One region of the Teredinibacter purpureus genome, then DNA from elsewhere that is predicted to be linked to it. Evidence: predicted binding sites of a transcription regulator. Region 1 holds the regulator's gene; the other holds the start of a gene.
The links. The regulator sigma-54, encoded in region 1, starts transcription at its own class of promoters, with help from an activator protein. The targets are predictions, from matches to a motif close to TGGCACANNNNTTGCNNT.
Positions count from the first base shown of each region.

Region 2: a site for sigma-54 is predicted at 1,697-1,714, ahead of H5647_RS10555 (NarK family nitrate/nitrite MFS transporter). Genes of this name have one in related genera too.

Region 1 covers NZ_CP060092.1:1,490,004-1,497,956, reverse strand. The annotation lists gene H5647_RS06670 (KpsF/GutQ family sugar-phosphate isomerase) at 1-289, shown strand, start outside; gene H5647_RS06665 (KdsC family phosphatase) at 302-850, shown strand; gene lptC (LPS export ABC transporter periplasmic protein LptC) at 857-1,513, shown strand; gene lptA (lipopolysaccharide transport periplasmic protein LptA) at 1,510-2,079, shown strand; gene lptB (LPS export ABC transporter ATP-binding protein) at 2,099-2,824, shown strand; gene H5647_RS06645 (RNA polymerase factor sigma-54) at 3,035-4,567, shown strand; gene H5647_RS06640 (PTS sugar transporter subunit IIA) at 4,751-5,203, shown strand; gene rapZ (RNase adapter RapZ) at 5,296-6,168, shown strand; gene H5647_RS06630 (HPr family phosphocarrier protein) at 6,235-6,504, shown strand; gene mgtE (magnesium transporter) at 6,610-7,953, shown strand, end outside.
Region 2 covers NZ_CP060092.1:2,447,611-2,455,563, reverse strand. The annotation lists gene H5647_RS10565 (bifunctional protein-serine/threonine kinase/phosphatase) at 1-699, shown strand, start outside; gene H5647_RS10560 (lipoprotein intramolecular transacylase Lit) at 685-1,506, opposite strand; gene H5647_RS10555 (NarK family nitrate/nitrite MFS transporter) at 1,796-3,268, shown strand; gene H5647_RS10550 (bifunctional protein-serine/threonine kinase/phosphatase) at 3,478-5,205, shown strand; gene H5647_RS10545 (MJ1255/VC2487 family glycosyltransferase) at 5,381-6,466, opposite strand; gene H5647_RS10540 (phosphatase PAP2 family protein) at 6,523-7,035, opposite strand; gene H5647_RS10535 (DsbA family oxidoreductase) at 7,225-7,896, opposite strand; gene H5647_RS10530 (ROK family protein) at 7,899-7,953, opposite strand, start outside.

The DNA of each region.
Region 1 (7,953 bases):
CAAAAAGAGCTTTGGCATGACGACAATTATCGACGCAGCCGGCACTCTTGTCGGCGTATTCACTGACGGCGATTTGCGCCGCTGCCTTGATAACAATATCGATGTTAAAACCTCTACCATTGATGAGGTAATGAGCCTCAACCCCTTAACAGTTGCCCCTACCGCCCTCGCGGCAGAAGCCTTTAACATCATGGAAAAATACAAGATTACAGCGCTGGTTGTCGCCGACAACCAGAAACCTATAGGCATATTGCACATGCACGACATGCTGCAAGCAGGATTGGTATAAATACACTTTTTTATGAAGCACTTATCTCTCGATCACATCGAACATAAATGTCGCGACATTAAACTACTACTATTAGATGTTGATGGCGTACTTACCGACGGCAAACTGTATTTCAGCAATGAAGGGTATGAAATGAAAGCCTTCAACACGCTCGATGGCCAAGGTATAAAACTATTGCGCCGTTCGGGCGTTGAAGTGGGCATAATTACCGGCCGTACCAGCAGCTTAGTCGCCAAACGTGCCGAAGACTTAGGCCTAACCATACTAAAACAAGGCCGCGAAGATAAGTTTGTCGCTCTGCAAGAGCTGCTCACAGAACATCAATATCAACTCAATCAGATAGCGTTTATGGGCGACGACTACCCCGACCTCACCGTTATGTGTCGCATTGGCTTAGCCTTAACCGTCCAGAATGCGCATCCCGCCGTTGTTGATCACGCTCACTGGAAGAGTTCTCGAAAAGGTGGCGAAGGCGCCGTTCGCGAAGCATGCGATTTAATTATGAAGGCGCAAGACACTTATCAAAGCGCCCTCGATGAATACACACGCACCGACACTTAATTCATTATGGCTAAAGCAATCGCCAAAAACAGGCTCTACCTTCTGCTTATTTGCCTAGGCATTAGCGTGATCGTCATGCTGTGGGATTCATCCGACGAAATACTCACGCCCCCCAAATGGCAAGATGATAATCAACAACACTTCCCTTACGCTGTGGCAAAAGATGCCGCTACTCAGCACTACGACGACAGCGGTAATATCGACTACTCTTTTACGGCCTCACGCTTAGAACACTATCGTACCGAAACCACCCACAAAAACGATGACGTAGAAGAGTACACGTTAATTAGCAGCCCACATTTTACAATTTTCGAACAGCAGTCACCCTGGCACCTAGAAGCCGAGGACGGCAAACTTATCCGTACCACACAAGAAATCACCCTTTGGAACAATGTACGCATTTGGCAAACAGCACCACCCAGTCACGCAACGCTCAATACAACTACCCACTACAGTTTTATGACCGAACTAAGCACTAACGCGCTTAGTATTAATGCGATAGAAAAAGTCGCGCGCACCGACGAGCCTGTTAAAATAACGTCTCCTTACGGCGAAATTAATGCAGTCGGCATGACGGCCGACTTTCAAACGCGTAAAATCCAGCTGCATCAACGCGTTACCGCAATCCATAGAAACCCAGGCGCAAGCGAAGAAACACCATGACATTGCACGTTAATTTCATTCATTCCGCTCGCCGTCTACTCTCGCTATTGCGACACCTTGGCTGTGCCCTCCTAGCCATGGCAAGCGTTCACGTTATCGGCTTGCCCGACGACCGCTTCCAAGATTTAAACATATCTGCCGACAGAGCCGAACTTGACGACCAAAGCGGCACAACCACCTATGCTGGTCGCGTTATAGTTGTGCAGGGCAGCATGAAAATCACCGCTGAACGCGTAGTAATACACGGCCGAAACGATAGCTACTCACACGTTGTGGCTACCGGTTCACCCGCGCGTCTCAGCCAAATACCCAACATAGGCCAGGAACCGGTCACCGCTCAAGCGAACCGTTTAGAGTATCGCATTACCGACGAGACCTTATTTCTAATCGACAATGCGGCCTTTAAACAAGAAGGGACAAGTTTGAGCGGCAACCGCATTGAATACGATGTCAAAAAAGCCGTGGTTAAAGCCGGTGGCAATACAAACTCGACCACCAGCGATCGTCGCGTACGAATGGTCATCCCCCCTAAAGCCTTATCGACTGAAGAACTGGTCGAACCCTAACGAGCACCCAACAAACCCCATGCCTACACTCTCTGCACAACATTTGGCAAAAAGCTATAAAGGCCGCAAAGTCGTTATCGACGTGTCCATTTCAGTTGACGACGGCCAAATTGTTGGGCTCCTTGGCCCCAATGGCGCAGGTAAAACCACCTGTTTCTACATGATTGCGGGCATAGTAAAGGCCGATCGAGGCTCAATCTCCATTGGCGAAAAAGATGTTACTCACTACTCCATGCACGAACGAGCACGGGAAGGTTTGGGTTACTTGCCACAAGAAGCGTCGGTTTTTCGCAAGCTAACCGTTGCCGACAACATTATGGCCATTCTAGAAACGCGCAAAGACTTACGCCGAAAAGACCGCACCGCAGCCATGGAAAAACTCTTAAACGAGTTTCACATACAGCATATTCGCGATAGCTTGGGGATGGCGCTCTCGGGCGGAGAGAGGCGGCGAGTTGAAATAGCGCGCGCACTCGCCACAGAGCCACAATTTATATTGCTGGACGAACCCTTCGCGGGCGTTGACCCTATTTCAGTTAGCGACATCAAAGAAATTGTTCAACACTTAAAACAACGCGGTATCGGTGTTTTAATAACGGACCACAATGTGCGCGAAACACTCGATATCTGCGAGAAAGCCTATATCGTATCGGAAGGGCATATCATCGCCGAAGGCGCCTCCAATGATGTTCTTAATAACCAAAAAGTGCGCGAAGTATACCTTGGCAAACACTTTACTCTTTGACACAATTCATGCTTGACAACTCACAAAAAAGTTGCGCCACAGCGGCACATTCTTTGCTAACAAAAGCACTTAAAAGCATTGCTTGTGGCCGCCAGCGCGACTAAACTAAAGGCGATTTACACACATAACGCCCCAACCCCAAGCTTAGTTTTCACCCGCTTTTGGGTTGGCGCCTGATCAAACTCTCGTCGTGACATCAGCCATCGCCTTATGAAGCAAACCCTCCAGCTTAAGCTGGGCCAACAACTCACCATGACTCCTCAGTTGCAACAGGCAATACGCCTCCTGCAACTCTCGACTCTGGATTTGCAAGCCGAAATTCAAGAAGCACTGGATTCCAATCCAATGCTCGAAACATCTGACGACATAGATGAACCCGCTCCCGCCAATACTGAAAATACCCAGCAGAGCGAACCGCCCGCTCAAGAAAGCGAAAACCCTGCCTTAAACGGTAGTGAAAACACGAGCAGTACGAGTGATACGAGCAACGAAGCTCCCGACCAGCCCGATAGCGACTGGAATGACGACAACATTCCTACCGACCTTGCCGTAGACACGAGTTGGGACGACATATACGAACCGTCTTCAAGTGGCTCTGGCCTCTCAAAACCCGAAGGCGATGACTACGACTTTGAATCTCGTCGCGGCACCTCAGAAAGCCTGCAAGACCACCTCAGCTGGCAACTTAATTTAACGCCGATGTCTGCGCTCGACAACGAAATTGCGGAAACCCTTATAGACGCCGTCGCTCCCAACGGCATACTGGGCCTGTCATTAGACGAGATTTTTTCAGGTTTACAGGTTCAACACGAAGAACTTGAAATGGACGAAGTTCTCGCCGTACTGCACCGTATACAGCAGTTTGACCCGCCAGGCGTTCTGAGCCAGGACGTACGTGAATGCTTACTTATTCAGCTGAATCAACTCAGTGACGATACCCCCAACCTAGCGCAAGCCAAAACCTTAGTACGCGACTATCTCGACGTACTGGGTAGCCGTGACTTCAAGCAACTCATGCGTAAACTGCGTATAAAGGAGCCCGAGCTCCAATCGGTTATCAGTGTTATTCAGAGCCTGAACCCTCGCCCCGGCGAATCCATAGGGGCAGACGAAACAGAATATGTTGTACCCGATGTTTTTGTTGCCAAAGTTAACAATCGCTGGCAAGTCCAATTAAATCCCGATATCGCGCCAAAGCTGCGGATAAACTCAGGCTACGCCTCACTAGTGAAACGAGCAGATTCCAGCTCCGATAACACCTTCTTGCGCGACAACCTTCAAGAAGCTCGCTGGTTTCTCAAAAGCCTACAAAGCCGTAATGAAACGCTATTAAAGGTCTCCACGTGTATCGTTGAAAAACAACAAGGCTTTTTAGACTATGGGCCAGAAGCCATGAAGCCCATGGTGTTGCACGATGTCGCAGAAATAGTCGAAATGCACGAGTCGACCATTTCCCGTGTCACCACTCAAAAGTATATGCATACCCCTCAAGGTATATTCGAACTGAAATACTTCTTTTCGAGCCACGTGGCCACAGACACAGGTGGAGAATGCTCATCTACCGCCATTCGCGCGATCATTAAAAAGCTCGTTGCCGCCGAAAACCAACGCAAGCCGCTCAGCGACTCAAAAATTACCGGCTTACTCGCCGAACAAGGTATCAAAGTGGCGCGTAGAACCATCGCCAAATACCGAGAATCGCTGCATATCCCTCCCTCAAACGAACGTAAACGACTAGTTTAAAACACGCTATCTTTCTTAATAGAAACTTTTTTTAACTACATTCCTATTCCACACTTGGATCACGCAACAATACTGGTAGAATGCGCGCCAAATCGCTGGGTAATAACACATAAGAGCACCGCTCTTTATAGGCCTTTTAACCCAGCCACAGGCCACCGAAAGGATTAGTAACAACTTAACCTCATGCAAATTTCTTCCATTCTTACTGAAGACCGCTGCAAAGCCCATATCACCGGCGCCAGCAAAAAACGCCTCCTTGAAAGCTTGGCGACCATTTTTGCAGACTCATTGCCCGAAGGTGACGCCACCGCACTGTTTCAAAACCTTGTGGGGCGCGAACGCTTGGGCTCAACCGGTATAGGCCAAGGCATCGCCATTCCACACTGCCGCTTTGCCACTAAGGGCGAAACGCTATGCGCCTGCCTAACACTCGACACCCCAATAGATTTCGATGCCGTTGATGGCGAACCCATCGATCTAGTGTTTGCCATGCTAGTGCCAGAAGACGCAGAAGACAGCCACCTGCAGGCCCTCGCAACACTAGCGGAAGCGTTACAAAACCCCAGCTATGTCGAAGAGTTGAGAGCTTGTCCCAACAATCACGAACTATTTCGTATTGCAGCTGGTGTAAACTGATATCAAAAAATTGGCTATAGTCAATAAAGACTAATGTCCCATAGCCCTTTCTTATCATGTTCATAACCCACTAGATAAGGCGATACCCGCACATGCACTTGCTTATCATCAGTGGTCGATCAGGCTCAGGTAAAACCTCCGCTCTCCACCTACTGGAAGATGAAGGTTTCACCTGTATAGACAACCTGCCTGTAAACCTTTTACCCGCGCTCATAGAACAAATAAGCTCCACTCGCGAAGCCAATGCACAGCGCTTTGCGATTGGCATAGACGCTCGCAATATTTACAGTGACCTCAGCAAGTTATCCGAACTTATACAAAGCGCCCCTATTAAACGTGACGACTATCAAGTGGTCTTTTTAGACAGTTCTCGCGAAGTACTATTAAAACGCTTTAGTGAAACCCGACGTCGCCATCCCCTTTCCGACGAATATATTGGCCTCAACGAAGCCATCGCGCGGGAGAAAACGATTCTACAACCCATGGCCGCTGCCGCAGATGTCACTATCGACACCTCAAGCCTTAGCCTCCATGAATTGCGTAGCGCAATCAAACACCTTGTTGTAGGCGAAGAAAGCAAAGGTACAGCGCTTATGTTCAAATCATTCGGCTACAAATATGGCGTACCGGTTGATGTTGATTTTATTTTTGACGTTCGGTGCCTACCGAACCCCTATTGGAGCACGCAGCTACGTGAGCACAGCGGGCTAGAACCAAAAGTGATTGATTACCTTAATGGCGAAACAGAAGTCGAAGAAATGTTTAACGACATATTAACGTTCGTACGCAAATGGACACCTCGCTTTGAAGCCAACAACCGGAGCTATTTAACCTTTGCCATTGGCTGTACCGGTGGCTGGCATCGCTCGGTTTATATGTGCGAGAGGCTAGCGAAAGCGTTAAAAGACGACTATAAAAATGTTCAAACGCGTCACAGACAACTCGAGAACAAACCCGGCCATTAGCAGCGTACGCCAGACACTCACGCAGCAACCGATAAACTCTTCACCAGCCACATTAGCGAAGCGCCCATGCAGGAAAAGCACCTACAGATAATCAACAAGCTTGGGCTACACGCGCGTGCAGCCACCAAGCTTGCCAATATCGCTAACCGCTTCTCCGCACGTACAGAGGTCACCGCCAACGGCAAATCTACTGACGCAAAAAGCATCATGTCGCTGATGCTACTCGCCGCCTCCAAGGGCACTGAAATACAGCTTCGCACCGAAGGTGAAGACGAAGAAGCCGCAATGGCCGCAGTCACAAATTTAATCAACAACCGCTTCGACGAAGCCGAATAAACTGCTCACAATGGAATTAATTGATTTGCGGAAGCCTTTGAAAAGGCTACAATTTCTGCCCAATAGCGCAATCCACCTATAGCTGCACCGCAATCGGATGATTTTATGCCTCAGGCCGCCGAACAAATCGACAACCCATCGCATTTGCACCTCAGCAAAGTGCAAGCGTTGCTCGATAGCGGAACCTTCCGACAGGTTCGCCGCATGCTTAACGGTTTGCGTCCACCGGAAATTGCGCACCTTATAGAATCGTCACCGCCACAATCGCGTACGCTGCTATGGGACTTAATCGATAAAGATGTTTCCGGTGAAGTTCTCGAAGAGCTTTCAGATGACGTTCAAAGCCTATTTCTTCAAGAAATGGACACCGAAGAGCTTGTCGAACTAACAGAAGGCCTCGATACCGATGACATAGTAGACATCCTCCAGCAATTGCCCGAGCAGGTGATTCAAGAAGTATTGGAGGCCATGACCGACCAAGACAGAAGCCGCGTTGAAGCCGTTATTGCCTACGATGAAGCGACTGCTGGCGGCCTTACCAATACCGATACGATTACGGTACGTCCGCGATTTACCTTAGATGTTGTTCTACGTTACCTGCGCCGTCATACCGAGCTTCCGCCCTCTACCGATAGCCTAATCGTCGTCAATCGCAAAGATGACTACCTCGGCATACTGCCGCTCGCCAAACTACTGACCACCGATCCGAACGTCACGGTGAGAGAAGTCATGGTGACCGACACCAACGCCATACCGGCCACCCTGCCCGATAGAGACGTAGCCAAATTGTTCGAACTGCACGATTGGGTATCGGCGCCTGTTGTAGACGAAAACGGCAAATTACTTGGGCGAATAACCATCGATGACGTTGTCGATGTTATTCGTGAAGACGCAGATCACTCCTTAATGAGTCTCGCTGGCCTCGATGAAGATGAAGACACCTTCGCTACCGTTCGGCGTTCTGCACCAAGGCGGGCAATCTGGCTCGGCGTCAATCTTCTAACCGCCATACTCGCCTCCACTGTCATAAGTTTATTCGACGCAACCATCGAAAAAGTAGTGGCGCTCGCTATCTTAATGCCGATAGTCGCCAGCATGGGCGGCGTTGCCGGCTCTCAAACCCTAACTGTCGTGATTCGCGGTATGGCGTTAGGCCACATTGGCTCAAGCAACTTAGGATGGCTACTGTCTCGAGAGGTGCGCGTAGGCCTTATCAATGGCCTACTCTGGGCTACAGTAATGGCCGCACTCGCAGCTTGGTGGTTTAACGATATGACTATCGCACTCATATTGGGCTCTGCCATGATCATAAATTTAATTACTGCCGCACTGGCAGGTGCACTCTTACCGGCAGCACTAAAATCCATGAACATTGATCCTGCATTAGCGGGCGGAGTAACACTCACGACCGTCACCGACGTGGTTGGATTTTTCTCATTTTTGGGCCTA
Region 2 (7,953 bases), 960 kb from region 1:
CGGCACTTTATCTATATTGCAACCGAGTTTATCGACGGCCAAACACTAACCCAATGGATGATAGACAACCCAAAACCCACACTCGAAAGCGTTAGAGAAATTGTGGAACAAATTGCAAAGGGGTTGCGGGCTTTTCATCGGTTAGAAATGTTACATCAAGACTTACGGCCTGAAAACATTATGATCGACGCAACGGGAACCGTAAAAATTATCGATTTTGGCGCAACGAAAGTTGCAGGAATTATGGAGATTACAACCGCAATTGAACGACAAAATATTCTCGGAACCGCACAATACACAGCACCCGAATATTTTTTGGGAGAACCAGGCACACCGCGTTCGGATCTATTCTCTCTAGGGGTTATTACCTATCAGATGTTAACGGGCAACCTTCCCTATGGAGCCGAGGTCGCCAAAGCCAGAACACCCTCCGCACAACGAAACTTACGGTATAGAACCGCGCTACATGACAAACGCGAAATTCCCGCTTGGATTGACGACACGCTCAAGACAGTATTACACCCTAACCCTTACAAACGCTACGATGCTTTTTCAGAATTCATCGCCGATTTACGCAGGCCCAGCCGTGAATTTCTCACCAAAACACAGCCACCGTTACTAGACCGAAACCCTGTAGCCTTTTGGCAAAGCCTATCGGCTATTCTAGCCCTTGCGGTTATATACCTACTTGCGCGTTAAAAGTCGCGGTACAGTTGTGGCCGCCACCTGTAACACGCCCTGAATAACCACGAAGCTTACCGCCGCCGCCACTAATAACGCGATGGCTATCCATCCAAAAAGTGTTGGGGCTAGCATCAATGTCGACATGAGCGAATCTTGATAATAAAAAAACCATTCATGCCCCGCGGGAAATATCCATATATGAAACTGATTGAACACATCCGTTGGGCCGAGTATTAACACCAGAACAATGGCCGGAACCGTTAACGCTAACACCGCCATACTTTGCTGTTTAAGTGAAGGCATAGAACGCTCCACGAGTAATAGATACCCGCTCACGCCACACCACAAAATAACGGATATAAACGCAACGCCAAATAAAACATCGATCAAATTGGCCACATCTTGCAGGTGAATCACCTCAGGTGATCGCAATAGCACGTGCACTCCATCGCTACTCGGTGACGTATACGTAATGTCGGCTAAGCCTTCCCCGCCTCGATGTACACTGCTATTTATCTCACTAAACACCCTAATGCGCTCATCTCGAGTCGTGTCACCAAATCCCGTCTTATATCGATTTTGCGGGCCATAGGTATCTATTCCTTGCCCAATTCCACCATGATCGAGCCAAACTCCGTACATAAAATCATATTTTGCCAATACCACCCAGCTGACCGTAAACGCCACGATTAGCGTTAACAAGCCAAAACTAAGTGCTTGAACGTGTAAGCCAAGTCGCGTTCGCCATTGCTGCGCCGGCCTTTTCTTTTGGTTTACCGCAGGTTTCGGGCTTTTGCTTTTTGTTGAGGGTCGTTTTGCCATAATTCTTTCATCCAATCATCGATCTCCAGCCGCGCATACTATCGCACATTTATCTTGCACGCTTACTCCCACCTAAAGCGCACCAAAAACGAGCCGAAACGCACAGCATACGGTCACAACTATGTTTGTTTTTTATTCAGAAACCCTTTTAACAAGGTCCTTACTGGGCTTTATCGAGCCATAACGGTGCTGGCATGACGATTGCTAGGTGTTAATCAAACATTTCAATATGAGCGATCACCGCACCGGTGTAACTCATCCACATTTTTTAGGAGAAGAAGGAAACCGTATGAGTTCCTCTAAGTTAAACCTGCTGGATTTTTCACAAACTAATATCCGCACGCTGCACCTCACTTGGTTTGCATTCTTTTTAACCTTTGTCATGTGGTTTTCTCATGCTCCCATGAAACCGCTTATCATGGAGGCCTTTAATATGACAGGGGCTCAGTGGAAAGCCCTGCTTATTTTAAACGTGGCACTTACTATTCCAGCGCGAATTGTCATTGGTATTTTGGTGGACAAATTTGGGCCACGTATTGTTTTCAGCTGCTTACTCGTAGTATCCGGCCTTCTTTGCTTAGGCTTTGCCTTTGCCACCAGCTTCGAACAACTCGCTATTATGCGCTTCGCTATGGGTTTTGCCGGTGCTGGGTTTGTTATTGGTATTCGCATGGTTGGCGAGTGGTTTCCAGCTCGTCAAGTTGGCTTGGCCGAAGGCGTGTACGGCGGCTGGGGTAATTTCGGTTCAGCGGCTGCAGCGTTCTCTTTACCCACCGTGGCATTATTGTATGGCGGGGACGATGGCTGGCGCTACGCGATTGCGTCCACGGGCGTAATTGCATTCGTGTATGGTTTTATCTTCTATTGGAAAGCACGTAACACACCCAAAGGCTCTACCTACTTTAAGCCAAAAAAATCCGGTGGTTTAGAAGTTACCAGCAAGAAAGATTTTTACTTCTATTTAGCCATGAATATTCCCATGTATCTTATTCTGGCAGTATTAGCGTGGAAACTATCTCCAGCGGGCGTTAAATTGTTAAGCCAAACGGCCACCTACACCTTTTATGGTGTACTGGTTGCGCTATTTGTTTTCCAGTTTTCTCAAATTTATAAAGTTAACAAAGAGATGCTCGCGCACGGCGCTCCTGAGCATGACAAATACAAATTCAAGCAAGTTGCGATTTTAGACTGGGCCTATTTTGTAACCTTTGGCTCAGAGCTCGCCGTTGTCTCGATGCTGCCGGCCTTTTTTCTCGAAACATTTACCAGCTTGAGCTTAGTTCAAGCCGGCGCCCTCGGTGCAGTCTTTGCTTTTATGAATTTGATTGCGCGCCCAGGCGGCGGTTATATTTCAGACCGATTTGGCCGTCGCAAATCACTTTCCATTTTTATAGCTGGCCTCACTGTAGGCTATTGCATTCTCTCTCAAATCGATTCAGGCTGGCCTATATTTTTAGCGGTTGTCGCCGTTATGTGTTGTTCCTTCTTTGTTCAAGCTGGAGAGGGTGCCGTGTTTGCCATGGTGCCTTTAGTTAAACGCCGCATGACAGGCCAAATTGCCGGCATGGCAGGTGCCTACGGTAACGTTGGTGCCGTTACGTTTCTAACCGCCTATAGCTTTGTCGATGCAAGTACCTTCTTTTTAATTATTGGAGGCTGTGCTGCGGTTATCTTTGTGATTGTTCAGTTTTTAGAAGAGCCCGAAGGGCATATGACTGAAGTACTTCCAGATGGTACCGTGCAGAAAATTGAGTTGACCTAAGCTCGTCAACAAAAAGGGGGGGATGTATTTCATCCCCTCCTTTTTTTAATGACGTCCTACCGTAATACACACAACCAAGACGCAGGCTAACGCCCCTTTATTTCGACTATTCTCTCTATTATTGCCACTGGTGTACTCCGATCTACCGCTAACGCCATACATTTAAAATAGTGATAGGATAACGCTACCAAACGCGACAAGGACCTACAGTGGACCACTTAAAATCGTCCCTCAAAATTGCACTCTCCCAATACAGTGACAAAGGCCCCAACAAGCCTGAAAACCAAGATACCGTCGGCGCTCGCATTCCTTCTAACGATCAACAAACCACGCTTGCGACAAAAGGTATCGCCATTGCCGTAGCCGACGGCGTAAGCAGTAGCTCCGCCGCACGGCAAGCAAGTCAATCAGCCATTACGGGGTTTCTAACCGACTATTATGCTACGCCCGACACTTGGCGAACGCAGCAGTCGGCAATGCAGGTTATTCGGTCGCTTAACCAATATTTGTGGGGGCAAAGCCAAAACAGTGTCCGTGGCGAAGGCTACCTTACAACCTTTAGTGCACTTATTTTAAAAGGCGATAAAAGTTTCACGTTTCATATTGGCGACACTCGTATCTACCGCGTAAGAGAGAACCAACTCGAACAGTTAACACGTGATCACACGCAACGTATCGATAAAGACACCACCTATTTAAGCCGCGCTCTAGGTGCCGACATAACGCTTGAAGTGGACATGCAAATGGAGGAAATCGAACCTGGCGACCTGTTTGTTTTAACCTCCGACGGCATACACGATGCCATTCCCTCGCGAGAATTTAAAAAACTGGTATTAGAACACCAAGATTTTCCAGAAACCATCACGGAGACCTTGTCCGCGCTCGCAGTAAAGTACGAGACAAAAGATAACATTAGTGTTCAGGCGGTTAAGATTGTTTCGATTGGTACACCCTCTCAAGCCGACGCCGTCAATGTACTATCTAAGCTGCCATTCCCTCCCCTACTGGAAGCCGGCAATAAGATTGATGGCATGACCGTTGAAAAAATTCTACATGAATCGGAAAGAAGTCAGGTTTATTTAGTTAAGAATAGTGATGGCAAACCATTAGTCATGAAAACACCTTCGGTGAATTATGATGATGACCCCGCTTACATTGAACGTTTTGTGATGGAATCTTGGATTGGCGCGCGCATTCAAAACCCACAAGTTGCTCGAGTCGTCACGCCCCCGCATGTCCGAAAAACGCTGTACTATTTAACAGAGCATGTTGCCGGCCCAACCTTAGAGCAATTAATAAAAGAGCGTGCTCCCTTTGCCATTACCGATGCCATCGAACTGTTGGAGCAAATGGTAAAAGGTATTCGCGCCTTTCACCGAAAAGATACCTTACACCAAGATATTAAACCGGGAAATATCGTTGTAGGAATTCAAGGCGCCACGATAATTGACTTTGGCTCCTGCTGGGTCGCGGGTATTCACGAGATTGGCTCGCCGTTTCAGCGCGACACAATTTTAGGTACTCTAGACTATTCCGCCCCTGAGTATCGTTACGGCGGTACCGTGGGACAAAAATCAGATCAATTCTCTCTCGCTGTTTTACTCTATGAAATGCTAACCCAAAAACAGCCTTATGGAGAAGCCTATAGCAACGCGAAGGATTTAAAAAGCTTTCAAAAATTAAACTACATTCCTGCTCGACAGCACAATCCACTGGTACCTTTTTGGCTCGATAAAGCACTAGAAAAAGCTTTAAGTATTCAACCAAACGCTCGTTATTCTGCCCTATCGGAATGGGTTAAAGACCTGCGTAGCCCCAACACGAAATGGACAACGCCAGAGGAAGTGCCGCTGTTAGAGCGCGACCCAGTGTTAACGTGGAAACTGGTCGCCGCTGCGGGCTGGTTAACAGCGCTTTATTTATTTACGAAACTATAAGTACCAACACCTTTATAATGAGCACCTCTCCCCAAATAGAGCGTCCCCTATTGGCCGAAACACCCATAAAACTATTCTTTTTTTTATGGGTACGGGCCAACATCTTCAACAAACCTTGCCGCTCTATCGCTTAAATACGCCTCACCAAACGAACACTCCAATAACATAACGTTGATTATTCAATGAATACAGGCTGCAAGCCACTATTGTCAAAAGAGGGTAACCCATGCCCCTCAACATGGCTCCACAGGGTTTCAATTAACTTGTTTTTTGAGCCTTCCAGTGTCCAGCTTTCTGCGGCAATCCATTCGGCAATGGCCTTTGCTACATTTGGGTAAGTCACGCGTTTAGTAGGGAAATCATCTAACCATTCACCCACAATTTTTTTGTCTAAAAACTCCATTGTCATCGCTAAATAGAGCTCCTCCATTGCTTTCGCATTTGATAGCTGCTCAAGCTGTCCCATTAGCGGTTTAACCAACAATTTTTTACCCAGCTGAATTGCCTCGCTAGACAGTTCAAAACCGGCATTGCATATAACACCATTCGCCGTTGCCAAGTCGTATTTAAAACCATCACGCGACAACGGTTTAAGCTTAATATGGCCCAAACTTTGGTACTCGTAAAATGGCCCATAATAATAAAAACTATATTCTTCAAATGGCTCAAGCAAACGAATAACTTCGTCGCTATCCTCAAACCCCAAGTACACCAAAATTTTCTTTTTATCCACGGGGTCCGCCACAGGGTCTAACTCCACAATAGGCGGTAATATCGCTTGATTAAAGTGATGCCAATGTAACCCCAACCCTTCGGAGGCAGGAGCAAAGGACGACATTATTGTGCGGGCAATAAAGTCATCGCCTCTACGTGGCACCTTATGTTCAAAGGCATATTGATGGCCCACGCCTAGACAAAACTTCCCCGCCCGCTTAGCAGCCCATGCCGTAATCGGTTCAAAATCGGTCACGATCAAATCGTAGTTGTCGACCTCCAGGCTGTTAATATCCTGCCAAAGCTGTTTGAATTTTGCATCTTTTAATGTCCTTATAACACTTAATTTTCCAGCATTGTGTACAAACGTTAAACCTTTGAAATCTCGCCACGCTCCAAACTCTTCCATGTCGAAATACTTATTTCTTTCTCGCCCCGAGAAGACATAATCCACATCTATCTCGTTTTCTTTTAAATATTTATTCATCGCGCGTGCGCGACTAATATGACCATTACCCGTTCCTTGGACACCATAAAGTATTTTCATTCGTCACTCTTATTGTAAGTTAACTCGCTACGATGTCGTCTTGCACACAATTATAATTAGAGTGCCGCTAGAACAAGCAAGCATATGGTATGGCCAAGTAACGCACCCGCCATAACGTCTGTAGGGAAGTGCACACCAAGCATCACCCTTGCCGCACCAACGCTCACGGCCCAGGGGTACAACAGCCACCCCAATGCGGGGTACGCCCCCACCAGCGCGCAGGCAACTAAAAATGCGGCTGAGGTATGCCCTGAGGGGAAACTAAATTGATCGGAAGGAACAACCTCGCTTTTATAGCCTGGGATAGCAACTGCAGGCCTATTGCGACGAAAAGAGGATTTAAAAATACAATACAGTGCTCGCTCAATAAGAAACGCTACAACCATCAGTTTAACCATGTGCCATTGTTCTAGCAGCATGAAAACAAATACGATAACAGCGTAGAGAGGGCCGTCGGCAACCCGCGATACGTATCGGCTTAACACCACAGCCAACTCTCGGTGCTTACGGCGTAAGCACCAATCAAAAGTCATTAAATCGATTTGATGTATAGTATGAAATAGACGCATGTTACACCCTCCATTTCGATCACTTTAGCGCAAGCTCATGACATATTTATGAGTATTGCGTGACAGAAAAATGACAGGCGTAGAACAAAAAAACATGCCTTTAGCGCATGTTTTTAATGAATTAAATAGAACTTTGGGTTGGGGGAAGAGGATAATATTAAGCGAGTGCTATACCTGCACTCGCTCGCGTCAACACCATGATTGCTGGCCCGCAGGATTATCCAAAAGCTCTCTAACATTTGCTTCGATAATACGATACCCAACGTTACCCGCTAACTGCTGTCGTCCTTCATTAAACAGCAACGTTGGGCTCGATTTTATGCCTAACTCAACGGCTTTATACATGTCACGGCAAATAATGGCGTGCGCCTCTCCGCTCTCAACGCTTTGACGCACAATATCGACGGGAAGTCCTGCTTCATCGGCAAGTAACAATAACGTTTTATACTGAGCAACGTCGCGAGCATGTACAAAAAACGCCTCTCGTACCAACGTCATGTATCGCGAAAAAACGCCCACTTCAGTGCGTTCTTGTTGCTCCGCTAATCTAGCCGCTGCCAAGAATAAATGAACGGGTAAAGAAGATTGCGGCGTATTTTTGAGCCAGACATCCTCGTGAAGCGTAATGTGCTCAAACGGTTCGGCTACGTCTTGTACATGCTGACTATAGGCCGCTATTCCACCTCGATCGCCCCATGCCTTTTTTATTTTTCCTGGCACATCACCAAAAACGGGAAAGAAATGAACCTCAATAGCAATATCATCGCCAAATTCTGACTGAAGCTCAGCAATCCGAATATGTGAAACATACGCCCAAATACACAAGACATCTGAAAAATGATCAACCTGAATTTTTGCCACTTTTAACACTCCACTTGCTGTGCCAACACCATTGCACCCAGTATTCCCGCCTGACTG